2 linked regions of the Bacillus pumilus genome follow. The protein of the gene in region 1 interacts with the protein of each later gene in a pairwise test. Links are inferred from orthologs where the notes say so. Each region holds a gene or a part of one and is shown in the gene's direction. Other genes may lie near its edges.

Evidence for each region.
Region 2: the proteins of sucA (region 1) and GPS65_RS12115 interact in binary tests that used the Escherichia coli proteins (3 or more experiments, as listed by UniProt). The link is inferred for Bacillus pumilus from one-to-one orthologs.

The regions. Positions count from the first base shown.
Region 1 is NZ_CP047089.1:2,277,233-2,282,673, reverse strand. Bases 923-4,331 are described here. They hold sucA (2-oxoglutarate dehydrogenase E1 component), read left to right. Parts: upstream 923-1,296; coding sequence 1,297-4,131; downstream 4,132-4,331. Other genes in these bases: odhB (2-oxoglutarate dehydrogenase complex dihydrolipoyllysine-residue succinyltransferase), read left to right, coding at 4,146-4,331; GPS65_RS11190 (vWA domain-containing protein), read left to right, coding at 923-1,071. In the rest of the region: more of GPS65_RS11190, read left to right, coding at 1-922; more of odhB, read left to right, coding at 4,332-5,402; GPS65_RS11175 (bile acid:sodium symporter family protein), read right to left, coding at 5,437-5,441. UniProt on the Escherichia coli protein: E1 component of the 2-oxoglutarate dehydrogenase (OGDH) complex which catalyzes the decarboxylation of 2-oxoglutarate, the first step in the conversion of 2-oxoglutarate to succinyl-CoA and CO(2).
Region 2 is NZ_CP047089.1:2,441,352-2,446,284, reverse strand. Bases 1,895-4,795 are described here. They hold GPS65_RS12115 (ABC-F family ATP-binding cassette domain-containing protein), read left to right. Parts: upstream 1,895-2,334; coding sequence 2,335-4,257; downstream 4,258-4,795. Other genes in these bases: tsaD (tRNA (adenosine(37)-N6)-threonylcarbamoyltransferase complex transferase subunit TsaD), read right to left, coding at 4,529-4,795; moaC (cyclic pyranopterin monophosphate synthase MoaC), read right to left, coding at 1,895-2,195. In the rest of the region: GPS65_RS12140 (hypothetical protein), read left to right, coding at 1-18; twin-arginine translocase subunit TatC, read right to left, coding at 57-821; GPS65_RS12130 (twin-arginine translocase TatA/TatE family subunit), read right to left, coding at 828-1,007; GPS65_RS12125 (redox-sensing transcriptional repressor Rex), read right to left, coding at 1,035-1,688; more of moaC, read right to left, coding at 1,704-1,894; more of tsaD, read right to left, coding at 4,796-4,933. UniProt on the Escherichia coli protein: Genetic data indicate it may be involved in ribosome assembly or function.

The DNA.
Region 1 (5,441 bases):
GCCCCATCAAAAAGCTTCCTTCAATTTGATTTAGAGCACGGCGGGAAAAGTGATCTCGGGAAGGATGCAGCAAGAGAAGGCGATGACGGAGATCAAGCACTTGGCACTGTCCAAGGCTCTGCCAAGCAGACTCATCGAAAAGATTATTCAAAGCTTGAGGCGCTGGAAGAGGCTGAAGGCGAAGAAAGCGGGGCGGATGCTCATGAGAATGGAAAAGAGAACAAATATGCATTTCCAGTCATGATTTCACCAGAACCTCCCGCGCCAGAGCAAATCGACGTATACAAACAGCATGCCAAGGAGATTGAGCCTTATCAGAAACGGCTAAAACAGATGATTCAAAAAACGCTCGAACATAAAAAAACATGGCCAAAAACGGATCTTCATGCAGGACGACTGAGTAAAAAGCTCATTCGTTATTTTACAGAGTCAAATCCGCGTCTCTTCTATAAAAAACAGGCACCTTCTACGGAGATTGATGCTGTGTTCACTTTATTAGTGGATTGTTCTGCCAGCATGTTTGACAAGATGGACGAGACGAAAAAAGGCATTGTTTTATTTCATGAAGCCTTAAAGTCCGTTCAAGTCCCACATCAAATTGTGGGGTTTTGGGAAGATACAAACGATGCATCAGAAACAAGTCAGCCGAACTATTTTAACACAGTCGTGTCGTTCAAAGATTCTTTATTTGATGCAGGCCCTTCCATCATGTCTCTTGAACCGGAAGAGGATAATCGGGATGGCTATGCGATTCGCCAAATGACAAAAATGATATTAAAAAGAAGAGAAGAGCAAAAGTTTCTCATTGTATTTTCTGATGGAGAACCGGCTGCATTCAGCTACGAACAAAATGGGATCGTCGATACACATGAAGCAGTTCTTGAGGCGAGGAAAAAAGGCATTGAGGTCATCAATGTGTTTTTATCCAATTCACCGATCGAAGAAGCGCAGATGAAAACGATTCAAGATATGTATGGCAAGTTCAGCATTTTTGTACCAGATGTCGATACATTGCCAGATGTTTTATATCCGTTACTGAAGAAATTACTGCATAAAAGCATTGGGGCATAAGGTTTTGCCCCTTTCCCTCAAAATATTTTTCGGAATGATTTAAATTTTTTGTTTTTCTGTGAATTTTTTATCTTTAATTGAACAAAGAATGTAGAAAGTAATCCGAAACAGTGGTAGAATATTATTGGAAGCGTTTTATTACATAAATTTGGTCATTGTGTTCTGGAAGTTATATCGAGATAGTGTTCAATCACTTGATGATCAAAGTTGGGGGTAGTGTTCAAAATGTTTCAAAATGATGTGAAACAACCGTTGAGTTGGGAAGAATTTCATGGTCCGAACCTCGGCTATGTGCTCGAGCTCTACGATCAGTATGTCCAGGATCCTACTAGTGTTGATGAAGATCTAAGAGGCATATTTGATGAACTTGGTGCACCACCGAGTGAAATGAAGGAGGAAATTGGGAAAAAAGAAAATAGCGTAGTTACTTCTGAACAAATCCAAAAGATAGCATCAGTCGTTAAACTGGCAGAAGACATCAGAACGTATGGCCATTTAAATGCTTCCGTCAATCCTCTTCGCAAAGAAAAGGAATTACAAGAGCTGTTTCCTTTAAAGGAGTACGGCTTAACAGAAGAAGACGTCAAGAATATTCCAATATCTATTATTAGTCCTGACGCACCAAAACACATTTCAAACGGCATAGAAGCCATTAACCATTTGAGAAATACGTATAAGCGTACGATTTCATTTGAGTTTGATCACGTACATGATTTCGAAGAGCGGAACTGGCTCTCAAAATCAATCGAGTCTGGTGAATTATTTAAGAAAAAACCAGCCGATAAACTAGTTTCTGTATTCAAGAGATTAACAGAAGTTGAGCAGTTCGAACAGTTTCTTCATAAAACATTTGTTGGGCAAAAGCGCTTCTCGATAGAAGGTTTAGACGCACTTGTCCCAGTACTTGATGAAATTATTTCAGAGTCTGTTACACAAGGGACTTCAAATATTAACATTGGAATGGCACACAGAGGCCGTTTAAATGTATTAGCACATGTGTTAGGAAAGCCATATGAGATTATTTTCTCGGAATTCCAGCATGCGCCGAATAAAGAGCTCGTTCCATCAGAAGGCTCTATTGGCATCAGCTACGGATGGACTGGTGATGTAAAGTACCATCTAGGAGCGGATCGTCAAATTAAAGACGAAGATACAAAGAGTGCGAGAGTCACGCTTGCTAATAACCCAAGTCACCTAGAATTCATTGATCCAATCATTGAAGGTAGCACACGTGCCGCTCAGGAATTGCGTACTCAAAAGGGATATCCAGCTCAAGACGTTGAAAAGGCATTAGCCATCTTAATTCATGGTGATGCAGCATTTCCTGGAGAAGGAATTGTGGCAGAAACATTAAATTTAAGTCAACTTGTAGGCTATCAAGTGGGTGGAACGATCCATATCATTGCAAACAATATGATCGGATTTACGACGGAAAGCAATGAATCTCGCTCAACGAAATATGCAAGTGACCTTGCAAAAGGGTTTGAGATTCCAATTGTTCACGTCAATGCAGATGATCCAGAAGCATGTTTAGCAGCTGTTCAATTAGCTGTGGAATACCGCAAACGCTTTAAGAAGGATTTCTTAATTGACTTGATCGGTTACCGCAGATATGGTCATAACGAAATGGATGAGCCTTCTACGACTCAGCCGATGCTATACGATGCCGTCAGAAAGCACAAAACGGTCAAGAATATCTTTGCAGATAAACTTGTCTCAGAAGGTCTTCTAACGAAAGAACAGCGTGAAGAAATCGAGCAGGCTGTAGCGACGAGAATAGAAGAAGCCTATCAAAAGGTGCCTTCAAAGAAAGAGCATACGATTCAAGAAATTGAACTGCCAGAACCAGTATCAAATGGCTTCCCAGCAGTGGATACATCGGTAGAATTTGATGTATTACGTAAGCTGAATGAAGAATTGATCAGCTGGCCGGACGATTTCCAAGTATTTGGTAAGCTTAAACGGATCCTTGAAAAACGGGCAAAAGTGTTTACAGATGACCGTAAAGTAGAATGGTCACTTGGAGAAGCACTTGCATTTGCATCTATATTAAAAGACGGTACGCCAATTCGAATGACCGGACAGGATTCAGAGCGCGGTACTTTTGCTCAAAGAAACCTTGTTCTTCACGACAGTCAAACTGGAAATGAATTTATTGCTCTTCATGAGCTAAGTGATGCAAACGCATCATTTACTGTTCATAATAGTCCACTGTCAGAGGGCTCAGTCATCGGGTTTGAATATGGTTATAATGTCTATTCTCCTGAAACGTTAGTCATTTGGGAGGCTCAATTTGGAGACTTCGCAAATGCGGCTCAAGTGTATTTCGATCAATTTATTTCGGCTGGACGTGCAAAATGGGGACAAAAATCAGGTCTAGTGATGCTCTTGCCTCATGGATATGAAGGACAAGGTCCTGAGCATTCAAGTGGAAGAACAGAGCGATTCCTGCAATCAGCTGCTGAGAATAACTGGACAGTGGCGAACCTCACAAGTGCAGCGCAATACTTCCACATTCTAAGAAGACAGGCGAAGATGCTGCTTCGCGAAGAGATTCGTCCGCTTGTCATCATGACACCGAAGAGTCTGCTTCGTAACCCGAACTCATTGTCTGAAGTCCAGGAATTAACGGATGGACAGTTCCAACCAGTTCTTGAACAACCAGGCCTTGTGCATGATCATGAAAAAGTATCGCGCCTTGTGCTATCTAGCGGGAAGGTATCCATTGATATTAGTGATCGTTTTACTCAAATGGAAGAGCCGAAAGATTGGCTTCACATTGCGAGAGTGGAACAACTATATCCATTCCCAGCCAAAGATATTAAAGCGATTTTATCAAAACTAACAAACTTAGAAGAAATCGTATGGACGCAAGAAGAGCCACAAAATATGGGGGCTTGGGGATACATTGAGCCATATTTACGTGAAATTGCGCCTGAAAAAGTAAAAGTACGTTACATCGGCCGAAGAAGACGTTCAAGTACGGCTGAGGGCGATCCAACTGTGCATAAAAAAGAACAAGAACGAATTGTATCTGATAGCTTGACTCGCAAAAACTAAGGGGGAAATGAAAAATGGCGGAAATTAAAGTACCTGAATTAGCGGAATCGATCTCGGAAGGAACGATAGCTCAATGGCTCAAGCAGCCGGGCGATTATGTGGAACAGGGAGAATACCTGTTAGAGCTTGAAACAGATAAAGTCAATGTCGAACTGACAGCCGAAGAATCTGGTGTACTCAAAGAAGTGCTGAAAGATTCTGGTGACACTGTACAAGTTGGAGAAGTCATCGGAACAATTGCAGCGGGTGAAGCTGGCGGAAGCGAGACCGCAGCTCCAGCACCTGAGCAAGAGTCTGCACCAGCTCCGAAAGATGAACCGGCTGCTGCTCAAAAAGAAGAAGCAGTGAAAGAAGAGCCGAAATCTGGTAATGGCAGAACCATCGCTTCTCCTGCAGCTAGAAAACTAGCGAGAGAGAAGGGGCTAGACTTATCTGAAATTCCAACCGTAGATCCGCTGGGCAGGGTACGAAAGCAGGATGTTGCTTCTTATCAAAAGAATGAAGCACCTGCAAGTGCACCAAAAGCCGCGCCAAAAGCAAATGCTGCGGTGCAAAATGAACAACCAGGAAAGCCAGTTGAACGTGAGAGAATGTCGCGCCGCAGACAAACGATTGCCAAACGTTTAGTTGAGGTTCAGCAAACGGCTGCAATGCTGACGACATTTAATGAAGTAGATATGACAGCTGTGATGGACTTAAGAAAGCGCCGTAAAGATGCCTTCCTTGAACAAAATGATGTAAAGCTTGGTTTCATGTCCTTCTTCACAAAAGCAGTTGTAGCAGCACTGAAGAAATATCCGCTGCTTAACGCAGAAATTCAAGGTGATGAGCTTGTCTTGAAGAAATTCTATGACATCGGCATCGCTGTTGCTGCTAACGAAGGACTTGTCGTACCGGTTGTCCGTGATGCAGACAGATTGTCGTTTGCAGGGATTGAAAAGGAAATTGGTCATCTTGCGAAAAAAGCACGAGATAACAAATTGTCTCTAAATGAGCTACAAGGTGGATCATTCACGATCACAAACGGCGGAACATTCGGTTCACTGCTTTCAACACCAATTTTAAACAGCCCTCAAGTTGGAATTTTAGGGATGCACAAAATTCAGCTTCGACCTGTGGCAATTGATGAAGAACGTTTTGAGAACCGTCCGATGATGTATTTAGCTCTTTCTTACGACCACCGGATTGTCGATGGAAAAGAAGCAGTTGGATTCCTTGTCACGATTAAAAACTTGCTTGAAGATCCAGAGCAGCTATTGCTTGAAGGATAATCTTCAATTTGAAAAGCTAGCACCTATTAAAGGGCTAGC
Region 2 (4,933 bases), 160 kb from region 1 along the record:
CAATTCCTGTCAAAATAGAAAAAACATCGTGACCCTTATTTGGATCACGATGTTTTTTATGAGACATCATCATTTTCTTTCTCCTCTGTCTCTGTTTGCTGCATTTTACGATAGGTCACTCTCGAAATGACAATACTCACTTCGTACAATACGAGCATCGGCAAAGTAACCATGAGGTGGGAAACGATCTCTGGCGGTGTAATCAGTGCGGCAATGACAAGGAGGACAAAATAGGCATACTTCCGTATTTTTGATAAAAACATCGGTGTGATGATGCCAAGTCTTGTGAGAAACATCAACACAACGGGCATCTGAAACAAAAAGCCAAATGGAAGTGTTAACTGCATCAGAAATGTAAAATACTCATGAATCCCAATGACTTGCTCTACATTTAAATCATTCGACATCCGTATCATAAAATCAACGACAAACGGAAACAAAATAAAATAAGAGAAAGCCACACCGCTTAAAAATAAAAGCAGTGCAATCGGAATATAAGCAAGTGTCACCTTTCTTTCTTTATCATATAAGCCAGGGCTCACAAACGCCCATAGCTGATACAAAATCACGGGACACGTCAAAACCAAAGCAATGACAAATGCGAACTGCATAAACACGTACAGAGGATCTGTGAGCTTAAACGCGTTCAGCGTCAGTGTTGCCGCTTCATCCGTATTTTGTAAATATACAATGACCGGCTTAGCGAGAAAAAAACCTGCCACCATAAAGGCAACAAAAAACATCGCAATGACCACTAAACGTTTTCGCAGTTCCACAATATGCTCCATAAGCGGCATATCTTTGACATTCATGAAGCTCATCCTATTCTACTGATCTTCTTTTTTCTTATTTTCTTCCTGATCATCAGCTAAACCCTTTGTGGCATTTTTGAATTCCCGTAATGTATCTCCTGCTGCTCTTCCTAATTGAGGAAGCTTTTTCGGCCCAAAAATAATGAGCGCAACAATCGCAATCAGAACCAAACTTCCAGGACCAATCGGACCCATTTGCTCCACCCCCTTTACCCCTTTTCGTCAATCCTCCTGTGTAATAGAGTAATGCTTTAAGAAATACACAAGAGACTGAAGTTCAACCGCCAAATCTATATGATGAATTCGAATGTGTTCCGGCACATTCAATCGGGCCGGCGTAAAATTAAGGATCCCTTTGATGCCAAGGGCAATCAAACGATCTGTAATGGGTTGAGCTGCTACGGCAGGTACTGTCAAAATGGCAACAGGTATATCTCCTACCTCTTGAACATGCTCTTCAAGCTTATCCAAATCATAGACAGGCACGCCGCCTATCTCACTACCTATTTTACTCTCATTGACGTCAAAAGCCATTGAAATTTTTGTATTATTATTTTTGATGAAATTATAGTGTAAAAAAGCAGTCCCTAAATTCCCGACACCGATGAGCATGACATTGGTCATTTCATCTTGGTCAAGTGTCTTTCTGAAGAAGGTCAAAAGGTAATCGACATTATAGCCATACCCCTTCTTCCCAAGTGCACCAAAGTACGAAAAATCTCGGCGAATGGTAGCAGAATCCACTTTGACTGCATCACTAAGCTCTGCCGATGAGACCCTTTGTTTTCCTGATGCATGCAGATTTTTTAAAAAACGGTAATATAGCGGCAAACGTTTGGCTGTCGCTTGTGGAATTTTTGACTGATCTATATTCATATAAGGTCCTCCAACTTAAATATCAGATGCTCTGTGAAAATCACCGTTTTTCCCGCCTGTCTTTTCAATTAAATAGGTAGGACCGATGATCATGCCTTTATCAATCGCTTTGCACATGTCGTAAACGGTCAGTGCACATACTGAAGCAGAGGTGAGCGCTTCCATCTCCACACCCGTACTTCCTTTTGTTTTCACCTGTACTTGTATGTTCAGAATGTGCGCATTTCCGTCTTCCTCCCAATCAAAGGAGATATCCACTCCTTTTAATGCAAGCGGATGACACATTGGAATAATGGTAGATGTTTGCTTTGCTGCCATAATGCCAGCAACCTGTGCAACAGACAGCACATCCCCTTTTCCAATTTCACGTTGCTCTATTTTATGAAACACTTCTTTTATCATACGAACACTTGAAGCAGCAACAGCGGTTCTCATAGTAGATGATTTGTCACTAATGTCGACCATCTTTGCTCTTCCTTGTTCGTTAAAGTGGCTAAATTGCCTCATCTTTTCAACGCTCCCTCACTCAAATGATACACTATTTTTTCCTATCTGTCTTTCATTTGAATATGGCGATTGTATGTAATATTTGCTGGTTTACTGCTGATAAGCTACACTTAACATATTATAGCAGAGGTGAAGTTACATGATGATTCTACAAGTGAATCAGCTGTCCAAATCGTTTGGTGCTGATACCGTTTTAACGAATATAAAATTGGAAGTGAAAGCAAGGGATCGGATTGCCATTGTAGGTCGTAACGGCGCAGGCAAATCCACCCTTTTGAAAATCATTGCCGGTCAATTGTCTTACGAACAAGGTGAGATCATCAAACCGAAAGACCTATCGATCGGCTATTTAGCACAGCATACCGATGTGACGTCTACACGTACGTTAAAAGACGAATTATTATCGGTTTTTGATCATTTAAAAAAAATGGAACAAGAGATGAGAACCATTGAAGAGAAAATGGCTTCTTCCACAGGTGCCGAGCTGGATTCCCTCATGAAAACCTACGACAGGCTACAGCAGGAATTTAAAGATCAAGGCGGCTATCAATACGAAGCAGATGTCCGCTCTATTCTTCATGGGCTCGGCTTTAGTCACTTTGAAGATGAGACAACCGTTCAATCCTTAAGTGGTGGTCAGAAAACCCGTCTAGCGCTTGGAAAGCTCTTATTAATGAAACCACAACTCTTAATTCTGGACGAGCCGACCAACCATTTAGATATTGATACCTTATCATGGCTGGAGCAGTATTTGCAAAATTATACAGGCGCTATTCTGATCGTGTCCCATGATCGATACTTCTTAGACAAAGTGGTGAACCATGTATATGAAGTTTCAAGAACGGCTATGAAAAAGTTTGCAGGCAACTATAGTAAGTATCTTGATCTGAAAGCTGAGCAACTAGAGCGTGATATGAAGCTTTACGAAAAGCAGCAAGAAGAAATCTCAAAGCTTCAAGATTTCGTAGATCGCAATCTAGCAAGAGCCTCGACCACAAAGCGCGCCCAGAGCAGACGCAAACAGCTGGAACGGATGGATCGTTTAGATAAGCCATTAGGTGATGAAAAATCCGCAAACTTTCATTTTGATATTACGAGACAAAGCGGCAATGACGTGCTGAAGGTACATGATCTCGACATTCGTTATGATGAAAAAATACCGCTTCTATCCTCTCTTTCATTTCAGATCAAACGCGAGGATAGCGTGGCACTCATTGGTCCTAATGGGATCGGGAAATCAACCCTTTTAAAAACGTTAACGAACACATTAAAGCCTGCAAAAGGCGACATCACCTTTGGATCTCATGTCACCATTGGCTACTATGACCAAGAACAAGCCAAACTGACATCCTCCAAAAAAGTGCTCAATGAGCTTTGGGATGACTATCCTCACATGAATGAAAAAGACATTCGGACATGTTTAGGGAACTTCCTCTTTTCCGGTGACGACGTCTTAAAGCCCGTTCATGCATTAAGCGGTGGAGAAAAAGCGCGCCTTGCCCTGGCAAAGCTGATGCTCCAAAAAGCCAATTTCCTGATACTTGATGAACCTACGAACCATTTGGACTTAGATAGTAAGGAAATTTTAGAAAATGCGCTCATTGATTATCCGGGAACTATCTTATTTGTCTCGCATGACCGTTATTTTATCAACCGCCTAGCAACGAAAGTATTCGAGCTGTCACCTACAGAAACAAGAGAGTATCTCGGTGACTATGACTACTATCTTGAAAAGAAAGATGAACAATTAGAGCTTGAGGCGATTCAAGAAAATGAGGCGCTTAAAAAACAAGCAGCAAAGCCAGTTGAAACAGCAAAGCTTTCTTATGCAGAAGAAAAAGAACTAAAAAAGAAAGAAAGACAAAAGCAGCGTAGAATCGAGGAAATTGAAGAACGGATTGCTATCATTGAAGCGAAGCTTGGTGACAATGAAGAGCTTCTATGTGATCCTGCTATTTTTCAAGATCACGAGAAGGTCCAAAACATTCAAATAGAAAATGATACATTTCATCAAGAGCTCGAATCCCTTTTCGCAGAGTGGGAAGAGCTATCCGAATCTTAATGGGCGCCCTAATGGGTGCTCTTTTTTCCTTTAGTGGAGATTTCTTATCCACATTAGTATCCACAATAAGTTCTTTATTATTCTTTTGAAAAATAGACTTATCCACTTTGTCCACAGATATTTAATCACATATCCACATAAAAGATCATATTTATGCACATCCCCATCATTTTATAACGAAATTTTCTAACAATTGTGGATATACCCGGATTGCTTGTGAATAAATCGCTTTCATTAAAAATGAAAAAAACCTGTGTATCCACAGGCGTTTTCATTCATATGAGACAAGTGGTAAGCCCGGCTGGCCATTCATCGCCATATCGCCTCTTATTCCTCTCTCAAACGCAATGGTTCCAGCAGCAGCGATCATGGCTGCATTGTCTGTGCAAAGAGATAACGGAGGAACAATGACCTTTACGTCAGGAAGCTTTGTGAATGCTGTTGTTAAGGCTTCTCTCAGACCTTTATTGGCAGCGACGCCACCAGCTAGGACAACCTGCTTGACGCCATAGGCCTCTGCCGCTTTTAATGTTTTTCCAACAAGTACTTCAATGACACTTGCTTGAAAACTTGCTGCCAAATTCTCTGGAGCAATTATTTCATCTTTTTGAGAGGCATTGTGTAGTGTGTTAATAACAGCTGATTTTAATCCACTAAAGCTAAAGTGATAAGAGCC